2 linked regions of the Hoeflea sp. 108 genome follow. The protein of the gene in region 1 interacts with the protein of each later gene in a pairwise test. Links are inferred from orthologs where the notes say so. Each region holds a gene or a part of one and is shown on either strand. Other genes may lie near its edges. The genes, in order: B015_RS0109020 and B015_RS0121080.

Region 1 (6,925 bases):
TTCATCGGCGCCACAGCGATTGTGTCGACGGCCTATCGCCCGTCCGAGAAGAGCAAGGTCCAGGGTTTCCACGATTTCGTGCTGTTCGGGACGGTGGCACTCGCTTCACTGATGTCGGGTGCAGTCTACAACGCCTATGGCTGGGAGACGCTCAACTGGGTCGTCTTCCCGATCTGCGTCATCTGCCTGGCGGCACTCGCAACGCTCTCGATGGCGCGCCGCCAGCCCTCCTGAATTTTCCCAAGGGAAGCCGGGAGAGTTGATCGGATAGAAGGTGCATCTCGCCGTCTCCGGTGATTGCATCAATCGGCGTTGCACCGGCTTCCGCGTCTTTGACTTGGCCCGTATAAGTAGTTGCCAACACGCAGCTCCTCTTCGAAAGGCGTCTGATGCAAAGAACGCGCTCTCGTAGGTTTTTCTTGTTGTTGCTGATCATATGCGTAGTGGCGGGGGCTGGGATCGCCTATGCGACAATCAGAATTGTTCACCCCACCGAGCTCGCATATTCGGCCGTACTAAGTGACAGCCTAGACTATCAGTCCCCCACCAAGCGGGTCATCATTGAGATGTTTTCCCCGGCCGTTCCTGCAGAGGTCAGGAAATACTGCTCAATGGGTGGTTTTCAACTCCGGGCCGCAGTCTGGCGAGATGTCTCTCTATGCCAGCGGGACGATATGTCCGACGCCGATTTCGACCTTCGCAACAGCTACTTCCGCACGCGTGTGGACGATGACTACAGTCGGTTCTACTGGACGGTCACCGAAGTGGTCGGGAAGGGAGCGCTAGCCGGCTTTGCAGTGTGGGCCTTCGCTCTACTGCTCTTCGGGGCCTATAAATGGGTGATGCGCGCCCCAGCGCACACAGCTTCCTAGCCGCCGTCTCAGTTGATCAACAGCCTGCCAATGCGACACCCTGGCACTTGACTAAGCACCCCCGGCCGCAGCGAAGCCGCTGCCCTGAACAGGCGCTATAGCCATCAAGTAGCAAGCTCTACGGGACCATGACAGGCGGCGCTCCTGACAAGACGTTGTCGGGAGGATGTCCTCCCGATTTTCTTTGATATTCAAAAAAATATTGCGCAGCCCCGGCGCATTGTGAAACCGTGTGCCCCGACGGAAGCTGGGTCGCCATGCTCATATGCGGCCACCGAATCCGAGAATGAGAAGGGGCTTCACCATGTACAAGATATCAATCGCCGCAGCAGTCATCGCGCTTGGCCTGGCCACGGGCGTTGCCAACGCCCAGGTGGTCGTGTCTTCCAAGATCGACACCGAAGGCAGCGTGCTCGGCAACATCATCAAGTCGGTGCTCGACGCCAACAACATCGCCACAACCGACCGCATACAGCTCGGCGCGACACCAGTGGTGCGCAAGGCGATCACAGCAGGCGAGATCGACATCTATCCCGAATACACCGGCAACGCTGGCTTCTTCTTCGAAAAGGCTGACGATCCGGTCTGGAAGGACGCCGCCAAGGGCTTCGAGACCGCCAAGAAGCTCGACTATGATGCCAACAAGATCGTCTGGCTGTCGCCGTCGCCGGCCAACAACACCTGGGCGATCGCGCTGCGCAAGGACGTCGCCGAGACCAACAAGCTCGCCACCCTCAGCGACTTCGGCAAGTATGTCGCCGGTGGCGGCACTGTCGTGCTGGCTGCGTCGTCCGAGTTCGTCAATTCGGCGGCAGCTCTGCCGGCCTTCCAGACGACCTACGGCTTCACGCTCAAGCCAGAACAGCTGATCACCCTGTCGGGTGGCGACACCGCTGCCACCATCGGCGCAGCCGCCAACCAGACCAACGGCGCCAACGCCGCCATGGTCTACGGCACCGATGGCGGCATCGCGCCGTCTGGTCTGGTCGTGCTCGACGACGACAAGGGCGTGCAGCCTGTCTACCAGCCTGCGCCGATCATCCGCGAAGCGGTGCTCAAGCAGCATCCGGAGATCGAGACCCTGCTCAAGCCGGTGTTCGAGAAGCTCGATCTCGTCACGCTTCAGGAACTCAACGGCCGCGTTCAGGTCGGCGGCGAGCCGGCCAAGGCCGTCGCCGAAGATTTCCTGAAGAAGAACGGTTTTCTGAAGTAAGCTTCCCTGGTGCGCCCCATGTACAGCGCCGCGCGTCCTTTTCGGATGCGCTAAGGACGCTGTAGGATAAGGCAATCTGTGCATGGCCCCGAAATCGGTTTCGGGGGCATGCGTCAGGGGGCGCGTCTCAGGAACTGGGGACGCATCGCAGTCGTGAGCATCAGGTTCGACAAACTGGGCGTGTTGATTGCCGCGATTGCTGGTTATGGCGCCTTCGTGGCGCCATTTGCCACTTTCCGGGCCAACCGCATCGTCGCGGGTGAGCCCCGCTCAATCCTCGAGGCCTTGCCGCAGCCATTGGGGCTTCTGCTGCTCGGTATTCTTGTCGCGGCAGCACTTGTCGCCTTGTTTCGCACGCCGCTGGTTCTGCGGCTGGCCGCCGGCGTCTCGGCTCTTGTTGCGCTCGCGGTCCTGGTCGGCGTCGCCGGCGCCTATCTCACGCCCGAGGGTAACACCTTCGCCCGCGTCTCGCCCGCTTCGGGTTTCTGGATCGCAATATTCGCGTTCACGCTGCTGCTTGCCGACGGCCTGACCCGGCTGCAGCTTTCTCCTTTAGGTCGCGTCGCCGTGCTTCTGCTCACTGCTGCGGCCATATGGGCGCTGCTGGCTTCCGGTGGATGGGACAGCCTGTCGATCCTAAAGGAATATGGAAACCGCGCCGACAGCTTCTGGAGCGAGGCAAGGCGCCATGTGACGTTGGCCCTCGGTTCATTGATCGGTGCCGTCGCCGTCGGCCTGCCACTCGGTATCTTCTGCCATCGCGTCGAAGCGTTGCGGGCAGGGGTGCTGAACACCCTCAACATCATCCAGACCATCCCGTCGATCGCCCTGTTTGGCATCCTGATCGCGCCGCTTGGCTGGGTCGCCGCCAACATTCCGGGCGCTGCCGCCATCGGCATCAGGGGCATCGGCGTCGCGCCCGCCTTTGTTGCGCTGTTCCTCTATTCGTTGCTGCCTGTCGTCGCCAACACGGTGGTCGGCCTTGCTGGCGTCCCCAGTGCCGCCAACGATGCGGCTCGCGGCATGGGCATGACCGGCCGGCAGCGGCTGACTGGAGTTGAATTCCCGCTCGCCTTTCCGGTCATCCTGACCGGCATCCGCATAGTGCTCGTCCAGAACATCGGTCTTGCCACGATTGCCGCCCTCATCGGCGGCGGCGGCTTTGGTGTCTTCGTCTTCCAGGGCGTCGGCCAGACGGCGATGGACCTCGTCCTGCTCGGTGCTGTGCCGACAGTGGCGCTGGCCTTTGCCGCCGCCATCCTTCTCGACGCGGTGGTCGAAACCATTGCGACCCGCAAATCCACCGAGGTGGCTGCCGCATGATCGAAATCGAACACATCACCAAGCGCTACGGCGAGACATCAGTCGTCGACGACGTCTCCATGGTCATCCAGCCGCGCACGATCACGGTCATCGTCGGCACGTCGGGCTCCGGCAAGACCACGCTGCTGCGCATGATCAACCGCCTGGTCGAGCCGACATCGGGAACGATCAAGCTCGACGGTACGGACAATCGCTCGCTGCCTGGCCCGCAGCTGCGCCGCAGCATCGGCTACGCCATCCAGGGCAATGGCCTGTTTCCGCACCGCACGGTGGCGCAGAACATCGCCACTGTGCCGGTTCTGCTCGGCTGGGATGCCGCCCGCATCAAAGCCCGCGTCGATGAGCTGTTGTCGCTGCTGCAACTCGATCCCTTGGCCTTTGGTCCGCGTTATCCGCACGAACTGTCGGGCGGACAGCAACAGCGTGTCGGCGTCGCCCGTGCGCTCGCGGCCGAACCCAACGTGCTCCTGATGGACGAGCCCTTCGGCGCGCTCGACCCCATCATCCGCACCAAGGCGCAGGAAGACCTGCTCGCCATTCAGAAACGTTTCGGCACGACCATCGTGCTCGTCACCCACGACATGGAGGAGGCCGTGCATCTCGGCGACCGCATCGCGGTCATGGATGCGGGCAAGCTCGTGCAATACGCGACCCCGGCCGAAATCCTCGCCCGGCCGGCCAATGGTTTTGTCGAGACGCTGATCGGTGCGTCCGACCGTCCGTTCAAGCTCTTGTCTCTCGGTGAAGTGCGCGACGTCGTCGAGCCGGGCAGGGCTGACGGTAAGGCGATCGACGCCGAAGCCACCCAGCGCGACGCTCTGGCCGAACTGCTCTGGTCCGGCCGCTCGGCAATGCCTGTCGTCGGCGAGGACGGCCGGGCGCTCGGCCGCGTGACGGTCGACGAGCTGCTCAAGCGCGCCGCGAGGCCTGTATGAAGGCCTGGGTTCCCACTGCTCTCAGGCTCATCCTGCTTGCCGTTTTGGTGGCGTTTCTTGTCAATCCGGCATGGTTCGAACCGGTTTTCAAGCCGCTGACGCAGAACGGCGCGCCGGCCATCTACAATCAGGGCAGCCTGATGTCGCTGGCCCTCCAGCACCTGCGCACGGTGGCCATTGCCACCGCCGCGGCTATCGCCGTTGCCGTTTCGCTCGCCATCCTCGTCACGCGTCCCGCCGGTGCCGAGTTTCTACCGCTGTCGCGCAGCCTGGTGAACATCGGCCAGACCTTTCCGCCGGTTGCGGTGCTGGCACTGGCGGTCCCGGCAGTCGGTTTCGGCGAAAAGCCGACCCTGATCGCGCTGTTCCTCTACGGATTGCTGCCGATTTTCGAGAACACTCTGACCGGCCTCACCACCACGCCCGCCAATGTCGTCGAGGCCGCGCGTGGCGCCGGCATGACCGGCTGGCAGCGCCTGACTCAGATCGAACTGCCGCTGAGCCTGCCGGTCATCCTCGCCGGCATCAGGCTGTCGGTGGTCATCAGTCTCGCCACTGCAACCATCGGTTCGACCGTCGCGGCTAAGACCCTCGGCGAGGTCATCATCGCAGGCCTCCAGTCCAACAACCTCGCCTTTGTGCTGCAGGGCGGCCTGGTCGTGGCAGCACTTGCCGTGCTGATCTACGATGTCTTGTCGGCATTGGAGCGCATGGCTGCCAGGCGCATGGGGCAGGTGCCTGCGTCAGCCTGAGGTAAATCCTTCTTTGACGAGATTGCCCTAACGCCCGCGCATCGGATGGTCGAGCGTAATCTCGAGCCGGCTGCTGCCGGCAGAAAGCACCCAGCGGCGCCTCAGTATGTAAAAGTCGGCGTCTCCGACTGAAACGATATCGCCTGTCTGGCAATCGCCGGAAATCCCCGCGCTGGCAAGCAATGAGGTTAGTCCCTGCCTGTCGGCGTAAGTTTTCGCCGAGGCTGTCAGGGAAATGGTCGCCGCCTGGCCTGTTGCGCCTTTGGCGCGACTCGCTTCTTCATTTGCGGGATGCCCCGATACTTGCTTTTCAGGAGATCTGGCCATGACCTTGCGTCTCTCTAAGATCGTGATGTCCCTTTGCCTTGCGGCATTCGCCTTCCTTGTAGCCTTCGGCAACATCACTGACTACGGCTCCAATTTTGCCTTCGTCCAGCACGTTCTGAGTATGGACACCACCTTCCCGGGCAATGCGCTTATGTATCGCTCGATCACCAGCCCCGCGCTGTGGACCGCCGGCTACTGGCTGATCATCTTCGGCGAGGCGCTCACCTGCGTGCTGTTCCTGATCGCAGCCCTCAGGCTGTGGCAGGCGCGCCATGGCACCGGCAAGGAGTTCAACGACGCCAAGGGCTTTGTCGTCATCGGCGCCACCATGGGCTTTCTGGTCTGGTTCCTCGGATTCATGGTCGTCGGCGGTGAGTGGTTCGCCATGTGGCAGTCGAGCACCTGGAACGGCCAGGAGGCCGCCTTCAAGTTCTACATGACGATGTTGGCCGTGTTGATCTTCGTCAACCAGCCGGATCACGATCTCGCTTGAACTGAATTTGTTGTTTGCGATCAGCTTATTCGGGGCAGGCGGCGAAAGCCGGGACAAAAGCTTGGCGATGTCTTGACGTTCGCTGCCCTGTTTCGGATGGTTGGCGGGAGCGGGGAAGCCGCACATCAAGGCTTGCCTGCCTCATTCACTCGCCCGGGGAGGGGAATTCCGGGCACAATCAGGGAAGAGAATTGGCAATGACAATGCTTTACGTGGTCATCGCCTGCGGCCTGCTTTCTGTCCTTTACGCCATTTGGGCGACGCAGTCGGTGCTCGCATCCGACCAGGGCAATGCACGCATGCAGGAAATCTCTGCTGCCATCCGGGAAGGTGCGCAAGCCTACCTCTCGCGCCAATACACAACCATCGCCATCGTCGGCGTCGTCGTGTTCCTGCTCGCTTGGTGGCTGCTTTCCGCAACCGCGGCGATCGGCTTTTTGATTGGTGCAGTTCTTTCGGGCGCCGCCGGCTTCATCGGCATGCATGTTTCGGTTCGCGCCAATGTGCGCACGGCACAGGCCGCTTCCAACAGCCTGGCTGCCGGCCTCGACATCGCCTTCAAGTCGGGTGCCATCACCGGCATGCTGGTGGCTGGATTGGCCCTGCTTGGCGTTTCCGTCTACTACTGGGTCCTGACCGGCCCGATGGGGCATGCTCCGGCCGACCGTGCAGTCATCGATTCGCTTGTGGCGCTCGGCTTCGGCGCTTCCCTGATTTCCATCTTCGCCCGCCTCGGTGGCGGCATCTTCACCAAGGGTGCCGACGTCGGTGGCGATCTCGTCGGCAAGGTCGAGGCTGGCATCCCCGAGGATGATCCCCGCAACCCGGCCACCATCGCCGACAACGTCGGCGACAATGTCGGCGACTGCGCCGGCATGGCTGCCGACCTGTTCGAGACCTACGCGGTGACCGTGGTCGCCACCATGGTTCTGGGCGCCATCTTCTTTGGCGGCTCGGCGGTGCTGTCGAGCGTCATGCTCTATCCGCTCGCCATCTGCGGCACCTGTATC
Region 2 (6,793 bases), 2.4 Mb from region 1 along the record:
CCGTGGGTCGCATCGCAGCATCACGCTCGACCGTGCCGAAGAACCAGAAGCCGGTGTCGGCGACGCCGATGAAATCACTGCCCGGCTTGAGGAAGCGAAAGGCGGACAAGGCGCCAAGATTGCGCGATGAAGAGGTGAGTTCGAGCCCGCCGACGAATTCGAGTGGGCCGAACATCGTCTCATCACGGCCGATGTGGAATTTGGTGATAGGCCGGGCGGATATCTCGATCTGCTCGACGGGCGGGCTTTCGGCAACGGAAGATGCCGTCAGCGACGCCGACAGCGCAAGTGCTGCCACCGCAGCCAATGCCAGTTGTCGCAGCCGGGTGACCGCAAGGATCATCCGGCGCGCCGGAAGCCGCCACGGCGCGTGTCGCGCGCGCTGACCTCGTCGAACAGCGAGGCAAGCTGTTCGGTCATAGCACCGGCCAGTTCCTCGGCGTCGACGATGGTGACGGCGCGGCGATAATAGCGCGTCACGTCGTGGCCGATGCCGATGGCAAGCAGCTCGACCGGCGAGCGCGTCTCGATCAAGTCGATGACGGCGCGCAGATGGCGCTCCAGATAGTTGCCCGGGTTCACCGACAGTGTCGAATCGTCGACCGGCGCACCATCCGAGATCATCATCAGGATCTTGCGCTGCTCGGGCCGGGCGATCAGGCGCTGGTGCGCCCACAACAGTGCCTCGCCGTCGATGTTTTCCTTGAGCAGGCCTTCGCGCATCATCAGGCCGAGATTGCGCCGCGAACGCCGCCATGGCGCATCGGCGCTCTTGTAGATGATGTGGCGCAGGTCATTGAGGCGGCCGGGGTTTGGCGGCTTGCCGTCCTTCAGCCACTTCTCGCGTGCCTGCCCGCCCTTCCACGCACGCGTGGTGAAGCCGAGGATCTCGACCGAGACGCCGCAGCGCTCCAGCGTCCGCGCCAGGATGTCGGCGCAGGTGGCGGCAACCGTGATCGGGCGACCGCGCATCGAGCCGGAATTGTCGAGCACCAGCGTGACGACCGTGTCGCGGAACTTGGTGTCGCGCTCCTGCTTGAACGACAGCGGCTGCATCGGATCGATGACGACGCGCACGAGGCGGGCCGGATCGAGATAGCCCTCTTCCAGGTCGAAGTCCCAGGAGCGGTTCTGCTGCGCCATCAGGCGGCGCTGCAGGCGGTTGGCCAGACGGCCGACCACACCCTGCAGATTGGCGAGCTGCTTGTCGAGGAAGGCGCGCAGACGGTCGAGCTCGTCTTCGTCGCACAGCTCTTCCGCACCAACCGTCTCGTCGAAGGCGGTGGTGAAGACCTTGTAGTCGATTTCCTTGGGCAGGTTGGCGAAGGGATTGTCCTGGCGGCGGGCTTCGCCCGGCGTCTCGGAATCCGTATCGTCATCGTCGGCCATGTCCTCGGCGGTGGCGTCGGACGCCTCCATCTCGCCGGAAGGATCCTCGTCGGCGGAAGCCTCGGCCTCGTCGGACTGCGACTGGTCGGAGCCGGAATCGTCCTCGCCGCCCTCCTCGCTCTGCTCCTCGCCCTCGGGCTGGTCGTCGTCCTGGTCCTCGTTGTCCTCGGTTTCCTGGTCGTCGCCCAGTTCCTCGGCCATTTCGAGCGATGCCAGCATCTCACGCACGACGCGGGCAAAGGCTTGCTGGTCGCTCAGATTGCCGGCCAGATGGTCGAGATCGGCGCCGGCCTTGTCTTCGACCCACTTGCGCCAGAGCTCGACCATGCGCTGGCCGCTCTTGGGCACCGGGCGGCCGGTCAGCTTCTCGCGTACGATCAGTGCCAGCGCTTCTTCGAGCGGCGCTTCCGACTGCTCGGTCACCTCGGCGAGATTGGCCTTGGCGTATTTGTCCTCGAGCATCGTCGAGATGTTTTCGGCAACGCCGGCCATGGCGCGGCTGCCAATCGCCTCGACGCGAGCCTGCTCGACCGCGTCATAGACGGCGCGAGCCTGCTTGCCCTCGGGCGCCAGCTTGGCGTGGATGCGATTGTCGTGGCAGGCGCGCTTCAGCGCCATGGAATCGCCGAGGCCGCGGGTGACGGCGATGTCGAAGGCGGTGGCCTTCTTCGGCAGTTCGGGCAGGCGGGCACGGTTGCCGGCGAGTGCCGGCCGCTCCTTGGCGAACGCCACCTCGAACTCGTTGTCGCCTGAGATCGCGCGCATGCACACTGTCATCGCGCGCTTGAAGCTGTCCGCCTCAGAGCCCGTCTTGGATTTGTTGCGCGTGTTGTCGCCCGGCCCCGCCATTTGAGCCCGTTCTTATCCCAGCACGACGTTGGCGGAGGACTCCGGCAGGTCCTCGCCGAAGGCACGCTGATAGAATTCCGCCACGACCGAGCGTTCGAGCTCGTCGCACTTGTTGAGGAAGGTCAGGCGGAAGGCCATACCGACGTCGCCGAATATCTCGGCGTTTTCGGCCCAGGTAATGACGGTACGCGGGCTCATGACCGTCGACAGATCGCCATTGACGAAGGCCGAACGCGTCATATCGGCAACGCGGACCATCTTGTTGACGATCTCCTTGCCCTTGGCGTCGCGATAGTGCTTGGCCTTGGCGACGACGATGTTCACTTCGTTGTCGTGCGGCAGATAGTTCAGCGTCGTCACGATCGACCAGCGGTCCATCTGCGCCTGGTTGATCTGCTGGGTGCCGTGATAGAGACCGGTGGTGTCACCGAGGCCGACCGTGTTGGCGGTGGCGAACAGGCGGAAGGCCGGGTGCGGACGGATGACGCGGCTCTGGTCGAGCAGGGTCAGTCGCCCCGACGATTCGAGCACGCGCTGAATGACGAACATCACGTCGGGGCGGCCGGCGTCGTATTCGTCGAACACCAGCGCGACATTGTGCTGATAGGCCCAGGGCAGGATGCCGTCGCGGAATTCGGTGACCTGCATGCCTTCCTTGACGACGATGGCGTCCTTGCCGACGAGGTCGATACGGCTGACATGGCTGTCGAGGTTGACGCGAACGCAGGGCCAGTTAAGGCGGGCAGCGACCTGTTCGATGTGGGTCGACTTGCCGGTGCCGTGGTAGCCCGACACCATGACGCGGCGGTTGTAGGCAAAGCCCGCGAGGATGGCCATCGTGGTGGCCTTGTCGAACAGATAGTCGGGATCGACGTCTGGCACATGCTCGCCGGCGGTCGAATAGGCCGGTACGACCATCTTCGAATCGAACCCGAAGGCTTCTTTCACCGACACCGTCGTGTCAGGCAGGTTGGCAATGTCGCGATCGACCTTGTTCATGACGTCTCCACGCGCGAAGCCTCAGCTACGCTGGCAATCGAATTTTTCTTCGGGGGCGGTCTTAAAGCCTTTTCCAGCCAGAGGAAAGTTGGAAAAAGGCCGCGACCGCGGCTGGCTCAACACAATCCCGCTTGCTTGAGCACGCGATAGGCCTGGAGCACGTCCCTGAAGCGGTCCTCCGACCCGCGATCACCGCCATTGGCGTCGGGGTGGTGGCGTTTCACCAGTTCCTTGTAGCGCGCCTTGATGTCGGCTCCGGTGGCCCTGGAATCGAGCCCCAGCGTATCCAGCGCCTTGGCCTCCAGCGGCTTTGCCTTGCGCTGGCGCGGCGTCCCGGCCCCTGTGCCGAACACGTTGTGGGGGTCGCGCATGCGATTGTAGTAGCCGGCGCGGCCCGAGCGCTGCTGGGCAAAGTCCGGTGCCGAGCGGGCTGTGGCAGAGCCGTTGGAACCGATGGTCCAGGTCGGGCGATGCCCGGTCAACGCTTCCTTCTGGAAGCGCGCGATGTCGCCGTCGGCGAGCCCGGAGAAATAATTGAAGCCCTTGTTGTACTCGCGCACATGGTCGAAGCAGAACTGGAAATACTCGCCCTCCCTCATGCGGCCCACGGGCGCGCGGTGGGTGCCCGCCTCCTTGCAGCCATCCCACTGGCAGATCGGCGCGCGCGACTTCACCTCCGCTTCCGGATCGGGACGGACGCGGATCTTGTCGAAATATTTCGAGTTCGTCTTCATCTGATGACATTTACCGCCGTATCGAGCGGCGAAACAAGAATTGACATTTCCAGGATGATCGCCCTAACCCCTGATTTGCGGCCCAATTGTGCCCGAAGGCTGTGATTGGTGGCGGCAAAGACACATGTGGTGAAAGGTGAGCCCGATGTCCATACAGACGTCCATCGAAGACAAGCTCAACAAGGCGTTTTCGCCCGAGCGCCTTGCGGTCATCAATGAGAGCCACCTGCATGCCGGCCATCACCATGTCGACGGCGGCCATCATGCTACCTTCGACGGCTCCGGCGAGACCCATTTCCGCATCCGCATCGTTTCACCTGCATTCGCCGGCATGAGCCGCATCGACCGCCACCGCGCCGTCAACGACGCGCTCTCGGCGGAGCTGAAGGCCGGCCTGCATGCGCTGGCCATCGAGCCGGCGGCCCCGGGCGAAGCAACCCGCTGGTAGGCTTCTGACGGGCCGACAGGCACCTGTCATCCGCCCGTCACATATATCCATCAATCTGGATATATGGATGCAAACACGACGATAGACGCGCTGGCCGCGCTGGCCCAGCCGACGCGGCTCGAGGCCTTCCGCCAACTGGCGGCGGCCGAGCCCGGGGGCATCGCCGCCGGCGAACTGGCGCGCCGGCTTGCCGTTCCGCAGAACACGCTGTCAGCCCACCTCGCCGTACTGGCCCGAGCCGGCCTTGCCAGAAGCGAGCGCAACGGCCGCTCCATCGTCTATCGCCCCGACCTGCCGGCATTGCGTGGCGTGCTCGCCTTCCTGCTCGATGATTGTTGCGGCGGCAGGCCGGAAGCCTGCGCGCCCCTGCTTGCCGAACCAACCCCCTGCTGCATTCCGTCGAAGTGAGACCCCATGACCCACAGGCCTTTCAACGTGCTCTTCCTGTGCACGGGCAACAGCGCCCGTTCGATCCTTGCCGAGGGTATCCTGCGCAAGGACGGTGCTCCCGGCTTCAACGCCTTCTCCGCCGGCAGCCAGCCCAAGGGCGCGGTCAATCCGTTCGCCCTGAAGGTGCTCGCAAGCTACGGCTACCCATCCGACGGCTTCAGGTCGAAGACCTGGGACGAGTTCGCCGCCGAAGGCGCGACGCAGATGGATTTCATCTTCACAGTCTGCGACGACGCAGCCGGTGAAGCCTGCCCTGTGTGGCTCGGCCACCCGGCCAATGCCCACTGGGGTATCGAGGACCCGAGCCATGTCGAAGGCACTGACATCGAAAAGGAGGCAGCCTTCGTCACTGCCTTCAAATACATGCGCAACCGCATCCAGGCCTTCATTGCCCTGCCGATCGCAAGCCTCGACCGCATGGCACTGGCTTCCCATCTCGAAGAGATAGGAAGAATGGACGGCGCGACCGGCAAGGCCGGCGGCACGGCAAGGTGAAAAGCGGGCCAATGCTGCGCCGGCTCCTGGCCGAGACGCTTGGAATGGCATTCCTGCTTGCGACCGTCGTCGGATCGGGGATCGCGGCAGTGCAATTGTCAGGCGGGAGCGCAGCGCTTGCATTGCTCTGCAACGCAGTCGCCACCGGAGCCATTCTCGTCGTCCTGATCACCGTGCTGGGGCCGGTGTCGGGCGCCCATCTCAACCCGGCGGTCAGCCTGACAATGGCGCTGGAGCGGCGCCTCGCATGGACGGCGCTCGGCCCGTACGTCGCAGCACAACTTGTCGGCGCGGTCCTCGGAGTGGTCGCCGCTCATATGATGTTCGAACAGCCCATGCTGCAGCTGTCGACAACTGGCCGGACAGGTCCCGGCCAGTGGCTCGGAGAAGCCATAGCCACCTTCGGTCTCCTGCTCACCATTTTCGGCTGCATAGCGCGAGCCCCGAAATCGACGCCCCTTGCCGTTGGTTTGTACGTTCTGGCAGCCTACTGGTTCACTTCGTCGACGTCTTTTGCCAATCCGGCGGTGACCATCGCACGCAGTCTGACCGATACCTTTGCCGGCATCGCGCCCACCGACGTACCAACGTTCATTGTAGCGCAAATGGTTGGCGCCTTTGCGGCAGTGCTGACCGGGAAAGCACTGTGGCCGGGGGTCAGCCCTGCTTGCGCTGCGCGACCGGCTCCACCGCCAAAACCGGCCGGATCCTGATTCGCGTCAGGCGGTTCTTGTCGCGCTTCATGACGATGAAGCGCTTGCCGTGAAAGGTGAAGGCCTGCTTTTCCTCGGGGATCGACTGGGCTTCGTGGATGACGAGGCCGGCGATGGTGGTGGCCTCGTCATCGGGCAGGCTCCAGTCGAGCGCACGATTGAGGTCGCGGATCGGCACCGAGCCGTCGACCACCACCGAGCCATCGGCTTCCTGCTTGACGCCCTGGATGTCGATGTCGTGTTCGTCGGCGATCTCGCCGACGATCTCCTCGATGATGTCTTCGAGCGTCACCAGCCCCTCGACCTCGCCATACTCGTCGACAACGATGGCAAAGTGCTGCTTGCGGCGCAGAAAGGCGTTGAGCTGGTCCTGCAGCGTCGTGGTGTCGGGCACGAACCACGGCTTGGACGCCACCTTGACCAGGTCGACCCGGGCATAGTCGCCCTCGACCTCGTTGAGGGCGCGCAGCAGGTCCTTCGCATGGATGACGCCGACGATGTTGTCGGTGGTGCCGCGCCACAGCGGCAAGCGCGTGTAGGGGCTCTGCAGCATTTCGCGCAGCAGCGCCTCCGGCGCCATGTCGGCGTTGATCAGCCGCATGTTGGTGCGATGGACCATGACGTCGGAGACTTCGAGTTCGTGCAGGTCGAGCAGACCGCCGACCTGGTCGCGATCCTGCTTCACCACCTGCCCCTCGCGATGAAGTTCGTTCATC

What was found.
Region 2: the proteins of B015_RS0109020 (region 1) and B015_RS0121080 interact in binary tests that used the Escherichia coli proteins (3 or more experiments, as listed by UniProt). The link is inferred for Hoeflea sp. 108 from one-to-one orthologs.

Annotation. Positions count from the first base shown.
Region 1 is NZ_KB890024.1:1,878,677-1,885,601, forward strand. Bases 1,369-4,300 are described here. They hold B015_RS0109020 (ABC transporter permease), read left to right. Parts: upstream 1,369-2,193; coding sequence 2,194-3,408; downstream 3,409-4,300. Other genes in these bases: B015_RS0109015 (ABC transporter substrate-binding protein), read left to right, coding at 1,369-2,085; B015_RS0109025 (ABC transporter ATP-binding protein), read left to right, coding at 3,405-4,300. Outside these bases: B015_RS0109005 (MFS transporter), read left to right, coding at 1-234; more of B015_RS0109015, read left to right, coding at 1,177-1,368; more of B015_RS0109025, read left to right, coding at 4,301-4,343; B015_RS0109030 (ABC transporter permease), read left to right, coding at 4,340-5,095; B015_RS30675 (hypothetical protein), read right to left, coding at 5,123-5,422; B015_RS0109035 (DUF2165 domain-containing protein), read left to right, coding at 5,421-5,915; B015_RS0109040 (sodium-translocating pyrophosphatase), read left to right, coding at 6,113-6,925.
Region 2 is NZ_KB890024.1:4,242,909-4,249,701, forward strand. Bases 2,968-5,767 are described here. They hold B015_RS0121080 (BolA family transcriptional regulator), read left to right. Parts: upstream 2,968-4,116; coding sequence 4,117-4,419; downstream 4,420-5,767. Other genes in these bases: cobS (cobaltochelatase subunit CobS), read right to left, coding at 2,968-3,237; B015_RS0121075 (J domain-containing protein), read right to left, coding at 3,354-3,971; B015_RS0121085 (metalloregulator ArsR/SmtB family transcription factor), read left to right, coding at 4,483-4,827; B015_RS0121090 (arsenate reductase ArsC), read left to right, coding at 4,834-5,364; B015_RS32720 (MIP/aquaporin family protein), read left to right, coding at 5,376-5,767. In the rest of the region: B015_RS0121060 (esterase-like activity of phytase family protein), read right to left, coding at 1-343; cobaltochelatase subunit CobT, read right to left, coding at 340-2,238; more of cobS, read right to left, coding at 2,251-2,967; more of B015_RS32720, read left to right, coding at 5,768-6,077; B015_RS0121100 (transporter associated domain-containing protein), read right to left, coding at 6,022-6,793. UniProt on the Escherichia coli protein: Transcriptional regulator that plays an important role in general stress response. Has many effects on cell morphology, cell growth and cell division. Acts by regulating the transcription of many genes, including dacA (PBP-5), dacC (PBP-6), ampC and mreB.